DNA from 3 places in the Glaciimonas sp. OK215 genome. Region 1 is predicted to be linked to each of the others. Evidence: predicted binding sites of a transcription regulator. Region 1 holds the regulator's gene; each other region holds the start of a gene.
What was found. Region 1 encodes LexA, which represses DNA repair genes until DNA is damaged. Its sites were predicted from a motif close to ACTGTATNNNNATACAGT; they were not measured.
Positions count from the first base shown of each region.

Region 2: the regulator LexA is predicted to act here: its motif matches at 3,188-3,205, upstream of ruvA (Holliday junction branch migration protein RuvA).
Region 3: the regulator LexA is predicted to act here: its motif matches at 2,740-2,757, upstream of imuA (translesion DNA synthesis-associated protein ImuA).

Region 1 is NZ_CM173544.1:3,471,584-3,477,546, forward strand. It holds gene AC3CHX_RS15850 (replicative DNA helicase) at 1-892, opposite strand, end outside; gene rplI (50S ribosomal protein L9) at 1,018-1,470, opposite strand; gene rpsR (30S ribosomal protein S18) at 1,497-1,781, opposite strand; gene priB (primosomal replication protein N) at 1,803-2,117, opposite strand; gene rpsF (30S ribosomal protein S6) at 2,171-2,554, opposite strand; gene lexA (transcriptional repressor LexA) at 2,833-3,504, shown strand; gene AC3CHX_RS15880 (RNA methyltransferase) at 3,555-4,328, opposite strand; gene AC3CHX_RS15885 (inositol monophosphatase family protein) at 4,477-5,280, shown strand; gene AC3CHX_RS15890 (DEAD/DEAH box helicase) at 5,657-5,963, shown strand, end outside.
Region 2 is NZ_CM173544.1:5,265,940-5,271,902, forward strand. It holds gene AC3CHX_RS24205 (2-keto-4-pentenoate hydratase) at 21-863, opposite strand; gene AC3CHX_RS24210 (YaiI/YqxD family protein) at 934-1,386, opposite strand; gene ruvB (Holliday junction branch migration DNA helicase RuvB) at 1,427-2,488, opposite strand; gene ruvA (Holliday junction branch migration protein RuvA) at 2,565-3,143, opposite strand; rRNA gene rrf (5S ribosomal RNA) at 3,567-3,679, opposite strand; rRNA gene AC3CHX_RS24230 (23S ribosomal RNA) at 3,855-5,963, opposite strand, start outside.
Region 3 is NZ_CM173544.1:3,952,395-3,958,357, forward strand. It holds gene AC3CHX_RS18225 (LysR family transcriptional regulator) at 1-191, shown strand, start outside; gene AC3CHX_RS18230 (SRPBCC family protein) at 304-879, shown strand; gene AC3CHX_RS18235 (hypothetical protein) at 898-1,824, opposite strand; gene AC3CHX_RS18240 (glutathione S-transferase) at 1,938-2,666, shown strand; gene imuA (translesion DNA synthesis-associated protein ImuA) at 2,801-3,622, shown strand; gene AC3CHX_RS18250 (Y-family DNA polymerase) at 3,640-5,112, shown strand; gene AC3CHX_RS18255 (error-prone DNA polymerase) at 5,114-5,963, shown strand, end outside.

The sequences.
Region 1 (5,963 bases):
GCTGCGCGTCATTCATCTTCTGAATCGCATGCGTCAGGCGCGGCCAGTCCTCGTCGTTCAGGCGGCCGGTACGCAAGCGATGCTGATCAAGGCGTCCAACGGAACCCAGCATACGCATCGCCAGCTGGGTGCCCCCCATTTCCATCGAGAACACCGCGACCGGCAGTCCGCTTTCAATGGCCACCGTCTCGCCGATATTGATCGAAAATGCGGTCTTACCCATCGATGGCCGACCGGCCACGATAATCAGATCGCCGGGCTGCAAGCCCGAAGTCATTTTATCGAGATCGGTAAAGCCGGTTGGCACGCCGGTGATTTCACTTTGATTGTCGCGACTGTAAAGCTCATCAATGCGTTCGACCACCTGGGTCAGCAACGGTTGAATTTCCTGGAAGCCCTGCGCACCGCGCGAGCCCTCTTCGGCAATCGCAAAAATCTTCGACTCTGCCTCATCCAGCATCTGCTTGACTTCTTTGCCTTGCGGACTGAAAGCCTGACCCGAAATTTCATCGGCAACAGTAATCAGTTTGCGCAGGACGCCACGGTCACGCACGATCTCGGCATAACGACGAATATTGGCAGCGGAAGGAGTGTTTTGCGCCAGCGCATTGAGATAAGTCAGGCCACCGACTTCTTCGGCCTTGCCGGTACCCCCCAGCGACTCATACACCGTGATGACGTCGGCCGGCCTTGAGTTATTGATCAGCTTGACGATATGCTGAAAAATAATCCGATGATCGTAGCGATAAAAATCGTCAGCCCGCACAAAATCAGCGATCCTGTCCCAGGCGGCATTATCGAGCAGCAACCCACCCAGAACGGACTGTTCTGCTTCGATCGAATGGGGTGGTACGCGGAGGGAATCTAACTGAGGATCTGAAGGTGCATTCATGGCGCGAATTATACCTGCTTAGCCATGTTTAACTCTGCTGCCGCGCACAAAAAACGGCAATAAAAAAGCCGGGCGAACCCGGCTTTTTAGCATTACAACAAATACTGGCCACAAACTTAATGAAATTAAGCGTGCTCGCCGATCACTGTAACAGTCACGTCAACCAGGACGTCAGTGTGCAATGACACGGCAACAGCGTGGTCGCCAACAATCTTCAGCGGACCGACAGGCAAACGCACTTGCGCTTTTTCAACGGCAAAACCTTGCTTGGTCAACGCTTCAGCGATATCAGCATTGGTAACCGAACCGAACAAGCGGCCATCGACGCCCGATTTTTGCGAAATCTTCACGGTCAAACCGTTCAGTTTTTCGCCTTGCGCCTGGGCAACAGCCAATTTCGCCGCAGCAGCGTTTTCCAGCTCGGCGCGCTTGACTTCAAATTCAGCGATTGCCGAAGTTGTAGCACGGCGTGCCAGACGTTGCGGGATCAGGAAGTTACGTGCGAAACCATCTTTTACGCGAACGACTTCACCCAGATTGCCGACATTAACGACTTTTTCCAACAGAATAATTTGCATGTTTTTCTCCTATTTCAAGTCGTCAATTAAACGTTGTGCAGATCGGTGTATGGCAGCAATGCCAGGAAACGTGCGCGTTTGATCGCGGTGTCTACCTGACGTTGGTAAATTGCCTTGGTACCCGTCAGGCGTGCCGGCATGATCTTGCCGTTTTCCTGAACGAAATCTTTCAACGTATCGACGTCTTTGTAATCAACGCTAGCAACATGTGCTGCTGTGAAGCGGCAAAACTTTTTACGCTTGAACAGCGGGTTTTGTTGTTGACGCTTGTTTTTCAGTTTGCTTTTATCGAACTTTTTACCGAATGCCATTTGTGGCTCCTGTATAAATAATTAATCTGCAGTTTCAGCTGCAGCAAATTCAGTGATGTGAAATACCAGACTTCTGCCGTTGCGACTCTTGCGGGCCAAAAATCCCGTGAACCAGTATTGACCGCCCAAAACCGTCTGATTGAATCTGCCCGAAATCTCACCTATGGCAAGCGCGGCAATTTCGAACTCAACCTGACGCTGAATACCTGCTTCAATTGGTGACGAGCGACTCAGCAATGTTGCCGAAACGATCGGGATGCCAGCCGGTGTGTAACGCAATACTTCGCGTTCGGCAATTTCGGCAACCAGTTGAAACACATTATTGAGTTGGCTCACTCCGGTTTACTTGGAAATTTGATGACGCAATGAATCCACGTTAATCGGCAAAATTAGGCGGCTGCGGCTGGTGCGGCTGGCGCTTCAGTACGATGGCTCTTGGCCGCATCTTCCTTTTGCACTGCCTTCATCATTGGCGATGGACCAGTTTCAGCTTTTTTCAACTTGACTGTCAGGTGACGCAAAACTGCATCATTGAATTTAAAACCAGTTTCGATTTCGGCCAGTGTTTCGCTGTCGCACTCGATGTTCAGGCAAACGTAATGCGCTTTTGCCAGTTTCTGGATCAAATATGCCAGTTGACGGCGGCCCCAATCTTCAACGCGATGAACGATACCACCACGTGTAGTGACGATACCCTTGTAGCGTTCGATCATTGCAGGCACTTGCTCGCTTTGATCCGGATGGACGATAAATACGATTTCATAATGACGCATGTAAGCTCCTTTTTGGACTGTTGAAAATAGCCCACCCCGGCGTCAAGACGAGTGTGGGAAGAGGAAAACCAGCAACTATACAGTGAAACCTTAGCAAACTCAATGCTTTCAAGCGCGCAAGCAAAGCGGCTCCGAGTTTGGCAAATTCGCTTGCATTCCCCCGAATACTGTACAAAAATACAGACTGTTTATATACACAGCATCAATGACTCATCCGAATTGCGCGCATGCACACTCAGTCTGCACCCTCCAATACCTCGACATCAGCCGCCGCCAATATGATCAAATTAACCGCACGTCAACAACAAATCCTCGATCTGATCAGGGATGCCATCGAAAACACCGGCTTCCCCCCCACACGGGCAGAAATCGCTACCGAACTGGGGTTTCGCTCAGCCAATGCCGCCGAGGAACATTTGCAGGCATTGGCGCGCAAAGGCGCGATTGAAATTTCACCTGGCACCTCACGTGGCATACGCTTGCTCGATAAACGGCTGGATCCGAGCGCTCGAGCCGAGCGCAGTCCTGGACGACAATTGGCACTACCGCATCCGGCCTTGATGCAACTCAGCCTGCCGCTGGTTGGACGGGTTGCCGCTGGCTCGCCAATTCTCGCGCAAGAACATATTCAGGCGACCTACAACGTTGATCCGGCACTGTTTAGCGCCAAGCCGGATTACTTGCTCAAGGTACGCGGCATGTCGATGCGGGATGCCGGCATTCTGGATGGCGACTTGCTGGCGGTAAAGAAGACCGACAGCGCCAGAAATGGGCAAATTGTCGTTGCACGCCTCGGCGATGACGTGACTGTCAAGCGTTACCAGAAGACCGGCTCGACGATTCAACTACTGCCGGAGAATCCGGATTTTGAACCGATCATCGTCAGCGAGGATCAGGATGATTTTGCGCTTGAAGGCCTGGCGGTAGGATTATTACGCAACTGGGCCTAAACGCATCCTTTCGGACCACAATTTTCCTTGGGCATTTATTTAGCGTGCATTCAGCGATCAAGGCGTCGCCGCTTGGTCAAAATCTGATTGGCGATACCGCGCAGGATATTCACCTCTTCGGTCTCCAGTCCGGCGCGGGAAAACAAACGTTTTAAGCGCGGCATCAGTTTTTTCGGATGGGCCGGATCAAGAAAATCGATTTCGATCAGCGCCCGCTCCAGATGCGCAAACATGCCTTCGATCTCAACCAGGTTGGCGGCATCGCCATGAAATCCGATCTCACCACTCGGGCTCGACGACTGGTCTTCGCTGGCAGCAATCCGGCACTCGTAAGCCAACACCTGTACCGCTTGCGACAAATTCAACGACGAATAATCGGGATTGGCCGGAATATTGATCAATACATTACATTTTTCGACAATTTCATTCGGCAAACCATAGCGCTCGCTGCCAAATAACACCGCTCCCGTGAGGCTGGCATCATTGGCAAGTTGCGTTGCCAGCGCCCGCGGCGCAATCACTGGCGGCGAAAACTCGCGCAACCGCGCACTCAGTGCAGCTGCGAAATTGCAGCCGACCAGGGCCTGCTCGACACTCTCGACTATCCTGGCGGACGCCAGAATGTCCTGAGCGCCGCTGGCTAATGCGATGGCCTCGTCGCGCTGCAGGACGTCAGGGTACCGAGGATTCACCAGTACCAGTTCGGAAAATCCCATGGTTTTAATGGCGCGCGCGGCGGCGCCAACGTTGCCAGGGCTACTGGTTTCGACCAGTACAAAGCGCAGGCGATTGAAAAGAGACGTGTTGGTTTTTGTCAGGTTCATTTAAAATAGCGACATTCGCAGGTAATTTTCAGGGAAAAGCTGATTTCGAGTTTCAGCCGACACCCGCTGCATCGCTCATTATTATTCATATAGGTGGTTCTGTTCCTTTCGGCGCAGTGCCGCCATTTTAACGGAACCGAATCCAGTTATGCATCCTATGCTCAACACGGCCATCAAGGCCGCCCGTCGCGGTGCCACGGTCATCTCGCGCGCCTCCTTCGATCTCGACTTGCTCCAGATTACAAAAAAAGCGCATAACGACTTTGTCACCGAAGTTGACCAGGCTGCCGAAGCAGCGATCATCGACGTGCTGAAGAACGCTTATCCGGATCATGCGATTCTAGCCGAAGAGTCCGGCGCTTCTGACAATCTGCACGACGAAAACGAAAACGTCTGGATCATCGACCCGATCGACGGCACCACCAATTTCATCCACGGCTTTCCACAATACTGCGTATCGATTGCGCTGCAGCACCGCGGCCAGATTACTCAGGCGGTAGTCTATGACCCTACCCGCAACGACCTGTTTACCGCCAGCAAAGGCGCCGGCGCTTACCTGAATGAAAAGCGCATCCGTGTCAGCAAGCGCGTCCGTATTGCCGACGGCCTGATCGGCACCGGCTTCCCCTTCCGCGAGACCGAAGGCGCGGCAATGGACGAATACATGAAAATGTTCCGCGTCATGACCCAAAGCTGCGCCGGTCTGCGCCGTCCTGGGTCTGCCGCACTTGATCTGGCGTATGTCGCTGCCGGCCGCCTTGATGGCTTCTTTGAGAAAGGTCTGAAGCCTTGGGATATCGCTGCCGGTTCGTTGCTGATTACGGAATCGGGCGGTATCGTCGGTAATTTTGTGGGCGACTCCGACTACCTCTACAAGGGTGATGTACTGGCCGGCAGCCCGAAAATTTTCGCGCAGATGGTTAGCCTGCTGTCACCATACGCCAAAAAGTAGCAGAAAATCAAAAGGCGTTCTAATCCAGATCGGCCGCAATGAAGGAAGACAACGCATAATTAATACCCTGAGAACAATAACAACAGCAACCTGCGGCGCTATTCGCGCCGCAGGGAACGCTAAAATATCGAACCCTCACCTCGGAAACGCTGGTTTTCCAGCTATCGCTGTTATACTCTGCGCGAGCGCGGCCGTTCTCCAGTCAAATGCCGCCGCAAGGGGGTCAGTTGGACTTACGGGATCGCAGCAATAGCTGCCAGGCAGATGGCGTTAGCTGCCTCGAATTAAATCCGACCGACTCCTGAATTCTCTAATCCGTTTGCCTGCGACTGGCGCCCTGAGCGGCGACAGGCCAATATTCTTCTATTGAGCTTCCATGTTATTTTCTGAACTCGGCTTGTCCGATGCCATCGTTCGTGCCGTTACCGAGCACGGCTACACTACGCCCACCCCAATTCAAGCGCAGGCAATTCCTGCCGTGCTGGCTGGAGGCGATTTGCTCGCAGGCGCCCAGACCGGCACCGGCAAAACCGCTGGCTTCACGCTGCCGGTGCTGCATCGCCTGGCGACCTCCGCCACCAACCCAACCGGCTCGCAGCGCCCGATACGCGCGCTAATCCTGACGCCAACGCGTGAACTGGCGGCTCAGGTCGAAGAAAGCGTGCGCCTGTACGGCAAGTATT
Region 2 (5,963 bases), 1.8 Mb from region 1:
AAAACGTGCAGCGCATGTATTTATATGAAAGACACAGTCAAGCCAGGTAACGCGATGCCGGAAAATGCCGTGACCCACGTTTGTCCAGGCTGTACCGGATAAGCGTCCGTCCAAGTACCTGTGGTAATAATTTCGCCAGCAGTCAACGGCGCAAATTGCGGTTGCGCATTAAGTAGCTGATGCAACTGCCAAAGTGCGTGGAGTGGACTGTCCAACACATCGCTGCCGAAACCGGCACCGCACAACGTCACCGAATCCTCGGTGCAGCAAGACAATGAAACGCTGGCATTGGCCAGTATTTCACCCAAATTGCGCCGTGTCGCCGCCGACAGCACGTGCGGCTCACCAATGATCAGGGTGCCATGCAGGCCAAACGCTGCGATTGCATCCGCCGCCTCGAACTTCCAATCAGGAAAAGGGCAAACATCGATTTCAAAAGCGTGCGCCATCCACTCGATACATTCCGCTAATTCGTCGATACTCGCATTCGGTGATGGCGTAGTTGCCAACTTGAACACAATCTCAGGCTCAATCCGTGGTTGCACCGCACCTTCGAGGCTCTGGATGCCGCGATTGTCATCGGCATAACGCACCGTACTCTCAAAAATATGCGCCCAAATGAGCGCACGGATGGGTTCGTTGACACCATATTTCGGCCATAAGGTGCGATTCGTAAAGCCAAGCTTGCGCCCTACTGGTACTTCGCCCTGGCTAATGCTGACATCAAGGACCCGTTTTGCGATGTCATAACCGTCGGCAAGCGATAACACCTCGCCATCTGACAATGGTGGTAGCAGTCGAGCATTGGCTCTCGCATCAATAAGTTGATGCGCATACCGATTAGCTTTGGTGGACATGAGCATGGTTCGCTTACACAAATTAGTGAAGACTATCGCATTGTCTGTGACGTTTAATTTTTACACAAGCAGCAGATTATGGAATGCAAAATTTCTGTAAATGGCGATCGAGCTGGGCCGCAAATGCGTGCCGGTCACTCTGGCTAAATGCTGCCGGGCCACCGGTTTCGACACCGGAACCACGCAACTCATCCATAAAATTACGCATCGTCAAATGCTGCTGAATATTGTCTTTGGTATAAAACTCACCGCGTGGATTGAGCGCATCGCCACCCTTTTCAAGGACTTCTGCTGCCAACGGGATGTCCGCGGTAATCACCAAATCTCCCGCACGTAGCAAACGTACGATTTCCTGGTCGGCGACATCAAATCCTGACGGCACCTGAATCGCCTTAATAAAACGTGACGGGGGCGTTCGCAGTAATTTATTCGCAACCAGCGTGACGGCAATTTGATGTCGGTCGGCGACCCGAAACAGGATTTCCTTAACAACATTGGGGCATGCGTCAGCATCCACCCATATCTGGATTTGCACTGGTTGCGGCGCCGAAACTCCACTGTTGACACGGTTATTGATTTTGCCCCCACAATTCGCCGTTGGGCCCGGTCTGCGGTGCGCTAACGCCAAAGTGAGCGTAGGCCGCCGGGGTGGCAATCCGGCCACGCGGTGTGCGTTGAAGAAATCCTTGCTGTATCAGATACGGTTCCAGCACATCCTCGATGGTGTCGCGCTCTTCGCCTATCGCTGCAGCCAGATTGTCGAGACCGACCGGACCACCACCGAATTTAAACAATACGGCTTCCAGCAACTTGCGATCCATCACGTCAAAGCCGACCGGATCGACGTCCAGCATGATGAGCGCCGCATCCGCCATTACCTTGGTGATTTCACCATTTCCCTTGACCTCGGCATAGTCACGCACACGACGTAAAAGCCGGTTGGCGATGCGCGGCGTGCCACGGCTGCGCTTGGCAATTTCAAAAGCCCCGTCACCGACTATCGGCGCGTTTAACAACGCGGAGCTGCGGGTGACGATCTTGGTCAGTTCTTGCGGCGTATAAAACTCCAGCCGCGCCACGATGCCGAAGCGATCGCGCAGCGGATTGGTCAGCATCCCGGCGCGCGTGGTTGCCCCAACCAGCGTAAATGGCTGCAAGTCGAGCCGGACCGAACGGGCGGCCGGACCTTCGCCAATCATAATATCTATTTGATAATCTTCCAGCGCCGGATACAAAATTTCTTCCACAACTGGTGAAAGACGATGAATTTCATCGATAAACAGGACGTCGTTGGCCTCCAGATTCGTCAGCAACGCCGCCAAGTCGCCAGCACGCTCCAGTACCGGTCCCGAAGTTTGACGTAAATTAACACCCATTTCGCGAGCGATAATGTGAGCAAGAGTCGTTTTGCCAAGTCCCGGTGGGCCAAACAACAACGTGTGATCCAGCGCTTCCTTGCGTTGCCGGGCTGCAGTAATAAAAATTTCCAGCTGCTCACGGATCTTTTGCTGCCCGACGTATTCATCCAGATGCTTGGGCCGCAACGCACGCTCAATTGCCTCCTCATTTGCGGAGGCTGGTGTCGCTGCGATGATGCGCTGCTCGGTAAAGTCGTCGGTTTGAATGCTCATGGTCGGATTGTAGCCGGGCTGGATAAGTTGTATATGGCTGACAACAACATATTAGAATGTTTAAGGAGTCTTAGCGCTATAACTTGGATAGCGCCTTCAAGGCCAGTTTGATGCCATCCGACACCGTGGCATCGGCAGGTATTTGCTTCAGCGCCAGCAACGCTTCCTTGTCCGAATAGCCCAATGCGATAAGCGCATTCAAGATATCCCCAGTCGCATCGCTAACCGCACGTCCGCCTGCCGCGCCGATATCGGCACCCAGTTTTCCTTTTAGCTCAAGCAACAAGCGCTCGGCCGTCTTTTTACCGATACCCGGGACCTTCGTCAAACGCCCCGCTTCCTGCAGCGTAACTGCCTGAGCCAAATCAGGTACAGACATACCGGACAGGATCGAAAGAGCGGTACGGGCGCCGACGCCGCTGATCTTGATCAATTGCTTGAACACGGTGCGCTCTTCGGCAGTACCGAAACCGAACAGCACATGCGCGTCCTCACGTATCGCCAAATGGGTCAGCAATACAATTTTTTCACCAATTCCAGGAAGATTGTAAAAGGTACTCATGGGCACTCCGACTTCATAGCCGACGCCATTGCAATCAATCAACAGTTGCGGCGGATTTTTTTCAAGCAACGTTCCAGAGAGACGACCTATCATCGGAGTATGACCTTAGTAAGAAGTAAGGCAAATCATACAGGACAACTGGTTAAAAACACAGTAGTTGTACAGTTTCGCGCTTAAGCGCTGTAGAAATGCCCAATAACAAAGGTCGATATTTCCCAATCGCAATAAAAATTACTTGTCTGGCAGCTAGGTAACTCAGTCCTCCTTTAATCGTTAAGAAGCGAATCCGCTATCGAAATCAGCTAAGTCAGCGCTAATGAGCGGGATTTTCGACGCTTCCACCAGAGTTGGTAGTAGTTCTTAGGCGGAGCGGTACCCGCGTCTTGGCATAAGGCGGGGGTTTGCAACCCTGTCCAGTTGCGGGGGAAGCGCGCGCTGCCATCGGCGGCAAGGCAGGAAGCGCCGCCCCAAAGCAAAAACCCTCCCCGATTGCTCGGGGAGGGTTTTCTAATAAGAGCCTGACGATGACCTACTTTCACACTGGTTGCAGCACTATCATCGGCGCAAAGTCGTTTCACGGTCCTGTTCGGGATGGGAAGGGGTGGTACCAACTCGCTATGGTCATCAGGCATAAACTGTAGTGTTGTTTGTTCCCAATAGGGCAACAAGCAACGCAATCCGGAAGAAGTAAAGTATGTTTTTTTTGTACTGCAGAGACCTGATTGATCAGGTGCCTGCAGCACTGGGTATGATTGCACATTTCTGGCAAACAAATAAGCTCACCATATAACCTGCTAAGGTTATAGGGACAAGCCTCACGGGCAATTAGTACTGGTTAGCTTAACGTATTACTACGCTTCCACACCCAGCCTATCAACGTCCTGGTCTCGAACGACCCTTTAGGGGAATCTAGTTCCCGGGAAATATCATCTCAAGGCAAGTTTCCCGCTTAGATGCTTTCAGCGGTTATCTCTTCCGAACTTAGCTACCCGGCAATGCCACTGGCGTGACAACCGGTACACCAGAGGTTCGTCCACTCCGGTCCTCTCGTACTAGGAGCAGCCCCCTTCAAATTTCCAACGCCCACGGCAGATAGGGACCAAACTGTCTCACGACGTTTTAAACCCAGCTCACGTACCACTTTAAATGGCGAACAGCCATACCCTTGGGACCGGCTACAGCCCCAGGATGTGATGAGCCGACATCGAGGTGCCAAACTCCCCCGTCGATATGAACTCTTGGGAGGAATCAGCCTGTTATCCCCAGAGTACCTTTTATCCGTTGAGCGATGGCCCTTCCATACAGAACCACCGGATCACTATGTCCTACTTTCGTACCTGCTCGACTTGTCAGTCTCGCAGTTAAGCACGCTTATGCCATTGCACTATTAGCACGATGTCCGACCGTACCTAGCGTACCTTCGAACTCCTCCGTTACACTTTGGGAGGAGACCGCCCCAGTCAAACTGCCTACCATGCACTGTCCCCGATCCGGATAACGGACCAAGGTTAGAATCTCAAACAAACCAGGGTGGTATTTCAAGGTTGGCTCCACGCAAACTAGCGTTCACGCTTCAAAGCCTCCCACCTATCCTACACAGATTGGTTCAAAATTCAATGCAAAGCTACAGTAAAGGTTCATGGGGTCTTTCCGTCTAGCCGCGGGTAGATTGCATCATCACAAACATTTCAACTTCGCTGAGTCTCGGGAGGAGACAGTGTGGCCATCGTTACTCCATTCGTGCAGGTCGGAACTTACCCGACAAGGAATTTCGCTACCTTAGGACCGTTATAGTTACGGCCGCCGTTTACTGGGACTTCAATCAAGAGCTTGCACCCCATCATTTAATCTTCCAGCACCGGGCAGGAGTCACACCATATACGTCCACTTTCGTGTTTGCATAGTGCTGTGTTTTTATTAAACAGTCGCAGCCACCTTTTTATTGCAGCCCTTTCACCCTCATGGCGCAAGCCAGTCAAGCTACCGGGGCGTACCTTATCCCGAAGTTACGGTACAAATTTGCCGAGTTCCTTCTCCCGAGTTCTCTCAAGCGCCTTAGAATACTCATCTCGCCCACCTGTGTCGGTTTGCGGTACGGTCTCGTGTGACTGAAGCTTAGAGGCTTTTCTTGGAACCACTTCCGATTGCTTCGTGAACAAGTTCACTCGTCTCAACCCCTTGAATTACGCTGCCGGATTTGCCTAACAGCCTTCTCTGAGCCAAAAACCGACTATTCCAACAGTCGGACAACCTTCCGCGATCCGTCCCCCCATCGCATCACACGACGGTGCAGGAATATTAACCTGCTTCCCATCAGCTACGCATCTCTGCCTCGCCTTAGGGGCCGACTCACCCTGCTCCGATGAACGTTGAACAGGAAACCTTGGGCTTACGGCGTGGAGGCTTTTCACCCCCATTATCGCTACTCATGTCAGCATTCGCACTTCTGATACCTCCAGCATCCTTTACAAGACACCTTCGCAGGCTTACAGAACGCTCTCCTACCATATCAATAAATTGATATCCGCAGCTTCGGTGACTGGCTTAGCCCCGTTACATCTTCCGCGCAGGACGACTCGATCAGTGAGCTATTACGCTTTCTTTAAAGGATGGCTGCTTCTAAGCCAACCTCCTGACTGTTTTAGCCTTCCCACTTCGTTTGCCACTTAGCCAATCTTTGGGACCTTAGCTGGCGGTCTGGGTTGTTTCCCTCTTGACGTCGGACGTTAGCACCCGGCGTCTGTCTCCCAAGCTCGCACTCATCGGTATTCGGAGTTTGCAATGGGTTGGTAAGTCGCAATGACCCCCTAGCCATAACAGTGCTCTACCCCCGATGGTGATACTTGAGGCACTACCTAAATAGTTTTCGGAGAGAACCAGCTATTTCCAAGTTTGTTTAGCCTTTCACCCCTA
Region 3 (5,963 bases), 480 kb from region 1:
CCTGCGCCCGGGCAGCGCTTGCGGCAGGCCTGCTGATTGCGAAAGAGGTAGAGGAGCCAAGGCAAGCCGAAGTGTTTTATCTGGCCTGGCGTACCGGTGAAGATGGCGCCGCGTTAGCCTGGTGGATAGACCGGATGCGTGGGTCCGATGCGATGCTGCGACTGACTGAACGGATGGCGCGTTTTATATGATGAACGCAAACGGAGCGGGATGGTCAGTGTTGCCCGGCTTCGATATTCAAAGTAGGTTACTGTGAGCGGTACGCTTTTGAATCAAGGCTGTTCGACCGGAGCGATTTTCATCATGATCAAATATCTTCACAGGTTAATACTCATAGTTGGCATGTGCATTTTTGGCCAGCCGATCGCATTTGCCGACCAGGGGCAGGCGCAAGACTTTGCGATAGCAGTTAAAAAAAGCGGGGAAATACTGGTGGTTGACGTCAGCTTCACGGTGGCGGCAACGCAGCACGAAGCTTGGGATGTATTGACAGACTACGATCACATGCAGGAATTTTTACACAACCTTCAACTCAGCAAAATAATCAACACCGCCGGCCATACAATTCAAGTGTTGCAAAAGGGCAAGGCATCGTATGGCCCGCTGTCGTTTGCATTTGACTCGGTGCGCGAAGTGGAACTCAGCCCCTACAAGGAAATTCATTCACACGTCATTAGCGGAACCATTAAGCAGGCCGACGGGACGACGCGACTGACCCCGGAAGGAGATGGCACCCGCATTACTTATCACAACGAATCCGTGACCAATGTCTGGCTGCCGCCGGTCATCGGCCCATCGTTTGTCAAAAGAGAAACCCTTGCGCAATTCACGGATATGAGAAATGAAATATTGCGGAGAAAAGCCGCGCAGCAAAAATAAGGCCGGTTGAGCTACAGGTTACTGCGCCTTCTGCTGGCGCGAATACTCATTCCGTTTCATGTCGAGGTAGGCGGCGCGATCCATTTCATGCAACTGCCTGCGATACAGCTCGGTGGCAGTAAACCAGTTCTGCAAGCGTATTTCGAGCTGTGCCGGAGGCGGCGCGGCAAATGCGGCGAGATAGGCGTCGATCGCGAGGTAATAGCGCATGGTATTGCGCTCGATCAGGCCGCGCACGCCACCGATATAGTCGGGCTGACTGCCGGGCTGGCTGGCGGACTGCTTGCCCCTGCTGGTGAATCCCACCTTGTCGCGGCCGATTGTGGCGAGATAGCCTTGCATGGCCAGACGCCCTGTAAAACTATAGGCGTACGAATAGGTGAGATGCAGGAAAGTCTTGCCGCCCTGGACAGAAACTGCTTCCAGCTGGATGTGATAGTCGCTGGTGTTCAGCGGCCCCGTCTTTGCGTTAAGACGGACCCCGAAATATTCGGGCGTCGTCGCTGCGACGCTATAGGTAAACCTGACCTGGTAAGCGTCAGCAAGCGGCCTGTCGTATTTGGCCCCGATGCCGACCATGAGGATATTGCCGGCCTGCTCTGTCGACGCATGACAATACTTTATATTCAGATGCAGCGACAACACGTCGCACCAATGCGCCGGGTTGTTGAGCGCGGCATTCACGGTGGCAAACGGATAGGCGACCAGCGCGTAGATATCGCCCTTCAAATGGCTGGGAGATTCAACCGAATCGAGATATAACGGCCGCTTGAACTGGTTGTGGCTAAGTTGTCCATCCAGTTCGGCGTACTTGACACGCAGCAATGCCGCGGAATCCGTATCCGGCCCGGCGGCAATAGCCAGCCCTGCGCCTGCACACGCCACACAGACGACTAGCAGCCGTATCATTCGCCATATCGGATTCATCTGGAATATCTTTGTCATCTGCGCCTATCTTACGCTTGCAACGATCATTCGTTGGAAATTCATGGCTGCGCACAGAACGACTTTCCTTAAAGTTAACTTGTAGCCGGCATGCCGGCAACTATAGTTACACCATGCGCTACAAACTATATTACTGGCCGACGATACAGGGACGCGGAGAGTTTATACGCCTGGCATTGGAACAGGCTGCTGCGGCCTATACGGATGTCGCGCGCCGCTCGGAACGTAGCGGCATGGGGGTAGCGGCCATGCTGCGCCTGATGGAAAGTCAAAAAGCCGCTTCTCCATCCTTCGCACCGCCATTCCTGCAGGCGGGCGATCTGCTGATTGGACAAACGGCGAATATCCTCCTGTTTCTGGGACCCCGGCTGGGATTGGTGGCGCCGGATGAAGCGAGCCGATTGTGGGCGCACCAGTTGCAACTGACCATCGCCGATCTGGTGACGGAAGTCCATGACACCCACCATCCGGTCGCCAGCGGCCTGTATTACAAGGATCAAAAGCCGGAAGCGCTGCGCCGCGCCGCTGACTTTACCGCTGCCAGGCTGCCGAAATTCCTGGACTATTTTGAGGCCATCCATGCGCGCAATCCGCACAGCGACGACTATCTGTTAGGCGATACGCTATCCTATGTCGACCTGTCGATGTTTCAGGTGATCGCGGGCTTGCGCTACGCATTTCCAAAGACCATGAAACGGCTGGCGCCTGACTACCCGCGCTTGCTGGCACTCCATCGACTGGTCGCATCGCAACCGCGTATCGCCAGGTATCTTGCCTCCACCAGACGGCTGGCCTTTAACCAGCAGGGTATTTTCCGGCGCTATCCGGAGCTGGACATTTAGTGCTAGCCCTGCCCGGGCGAACCGGCTTGCACCCTTCTCAAAACAAAATTGACTAATGGATTCCAGTAAATATACTGTATATTCATACAGTAAAATGCTGTCACGCCTTTCCATTTCATTTTGCCAACTCAGCCATGTCCGCCACAGCACGCATTAATCCGCCATGCAACATATCGTCCGCCGCGCAATCGCTGGCGGAGACGCTGCCGCATGCGTTGTGGCGCGGTAATCAAATGGCATCTTTCCGGAGTGCCGTCATCGCATCCGGCCACCCGCTGCTGGATCGGGAATTGCCCAACGGCGGCTGGCCGCATGCGGCGCTGATCGAACTGTTATTGCAGCAAGCGGGCAGTGGCGAAATACACCTATTGCAGCCGGCATTGGCCGCCCTCACCCGACAGCGCCGGCGGATCGCGCTATTACAGCCGCCGCATCTGCCGCAGATCGCAGCCTGGAGCGGCTGGGGCCTGGCCGCCGACTGCCTGCTCTGGATCAAGGCCGCCGGCAGTGCGGATGCAGTATGGTCGGCGGAACAGATTTTACGCAATGGAAGTTGCGCTGCGCTGCTGTTCTGGCAATCCCATATCCGCACCGATGCGCTACGCCGTTTGCATCTGGCAGCACAAGCCAGCGACACCATGCTGTGGATGATCCGGCCGCTGAGTGCCGCTCATGAATCATCGCCCGCACCGTTACGGCTGTTGCTGCGCCCGGCCAGTAACGGCATCGCAGTGCAGCTGCTCAAACGGCGCGGACCGCAACACGAGCAACCGCTGTATCTGGCGTGGACAGATGACGCGACCGATGCTTCTTTCGCGACGATTGCATCCGCCCATACGCAGCTTAAGACAACCCCGGAAACCGCAGCGATGATGGTGCAATCCCTGGCGGCGCACACGCGCCCTGCCGGGACAGCCAGCATCACCGAGCCGGGATTGGCGCATGCGGCGGGTTAATCAGGAGAGCTTGAATCATGCCTTTATGGATCGGCGTCCATCTGCCGCTACTGCCGCTGGAAACCTTGCGCCCGCGCTGGTCCGAGCCCGGCGTGGTGGCGGTGCTGGAGCACGAGCAAGTGCTGACGATGACGCCTGGCGCTGCCGCCAGCGGCATCCGCCGCGGCATGCGGCGCGGCGGTGTGCTGGCAATCGCACCGCAAGCCACGCTCTGCGAGCGCGATCCGGCGCAGGAACAAAGTGTGCTGGACGCGATTGCACTGACATTGCTGCAATACACACCTGAAGTCGCACACGCCGAAGAAGCCAGTCTGCTACTCGACGTCAGCGCCAGCCTGAGCGCCTTCGGTGGCCGGCTGGCGCTATGCCGCCGGGTGCGCGCAAGCCTTGACACGCTCGGCTTCAGCGCACAAATCGGCATGGCGCCGACCGCACAGGGGGCCTGGCTGCTGGCGCGCTATCGCCCTCATCCGCGGCTGCGCAAACAACGCCGCAGCCTCCGTATCGACAGCATGGCGCGCTACATCGATGCATTGCCGTTTGCGATATTGCCGGCGACGCGCCCCTATCGGGAATGGCTGGATGCGATCGGCTGCCGCACTCTCGGCGATCTCCGTCAACTGCCAAGGGCCGGACTGCAACGGCGCAGCGACCGGCGGATACTGGAAGCGCTGGATCGCGCCCATGGGATCGCACCGGAAGTGTTTGAATGGGTGCAGGCACCGAAAGAATTTTCGGCACATCTGGAATTGCCGGATCGCATCGAACATGCCGAAGCGGTCCTGTTCGGCGCGCGCCGCCTGCTCCAGCAAATGATAGGCTGGCTAGTCGCACAACAACTGGCCGTCTCCGGTTTTACGCTGGCACTGGAACACGAACGCGGGCGTCAGGCGATCGCCCCCAGCACACTCGACATCACACTGGCCGAGCCGGCCTGGCATGAAGATCATTTGCTGCGCCTGCTCAAGGAGCGGCTCAGCCGCTTTCAGTTAAGCGCCCCCATCATCGCCCTGCGCCTTTGCGCCACACAGGTCACGCCGATGCTGCCGCCCACCGCATCGCTATTCCCGGAACCGGGCGGCACCGCAGCGGATTATCACCGCCTGCTGGAACTGTTAAGCGCGCGCCTCGGCACCGAAAACGTCCTGACGCCGGCAGCACTGGCAGACCATCGGCCAGAGCTGGCGAATGCCTGGCAAGCCGCCAGTCACCACCCGGCACCGGCAGCAGCAGCCATCGTTCCCGGTCAACGGCCATTCTGGCTGCTGCAACAACCGCTGGCCCTGCTGGTACGCGATCACCGGCCGTTTTACGGATCGCCGCTGCGGCTGCTATCCGGCCCGGAACGGATCGAAGCCGGCTGGTGGGACGGCGGCCTGGCCGTACGCGATTATTTCATCGCGGAAGGCAGTGAGACAGCGCGCTATTGGGTCTATCGCGAACGCGCTGCGGAGGAAATAAACTGGTTTTTACATGGGCTGTTTGCCTAAAATGAACAATCCCTCCCAACAATCACCCCTCCCCGCCTACGCCGAACTCCAGTGCGCAAGCAACTTCAGCTTCCTGCGCGGCGCCTCGCATCCCGAGGAACTGGCAGCCCGCGCTGCGCAATTAGGCTACAGCGCCCTGGCCATCACCGATGAATGCTCGCTGGCCGGCGTCGTCCGCGCCCATACCGAAGCCAAGACACACAAACTGCAGCTCCTGATCGGCAGCCAGTTTCAATTGGTCGACAAAGAGGGCAAGCCGACTTTTTCGATCATCGTGCTGGCGCAAAACCGCGAAGGCTACGGCAACCTGTCGGAGCTGATTACGCTGGCCCGCACGCGCGCCGCCAAAGGCGCTTACCGCCTGAGCGCCGACGATCTCGGCGCGACCGGCAACCCCGATGAGGCCGACCATGCCTACGCCCACCTGCGCAACCTCCCCGACTGCCTGATCATCCTGCCAGCCAGTCATGGCATCGGCGCCAACGCCCTCGCCGCGCAAGCGCAATGGCTGCGCGACACCTTCCCGCAGCGCGCCTGGATCGGCCTGACGCTGCACCATCGGGCCGACGATGAGCGGCACCGCGCCACTGTCGAACTTGTAGCGAGCCATCATTCAATTCCGGTGGTCGCCAGCGGCGATGTCTGCATGCACGTCCGCTCGCGCAAGCCATTGCAGGACACGCTGACCGCGATCCGCCTGGGCCGGCCGGTCGCTGCCTGCGGCTACGCTCTGGCACCGAATGCCGAGCAGCATCTGCGTAGCCGGCTACGTCTGGCAAACCTGTACCCGCCGGCAGCATTGGCAGAAACCGTCAGGATCGCCGGTTTGTGTCATTTTTCGCTGGATGAAT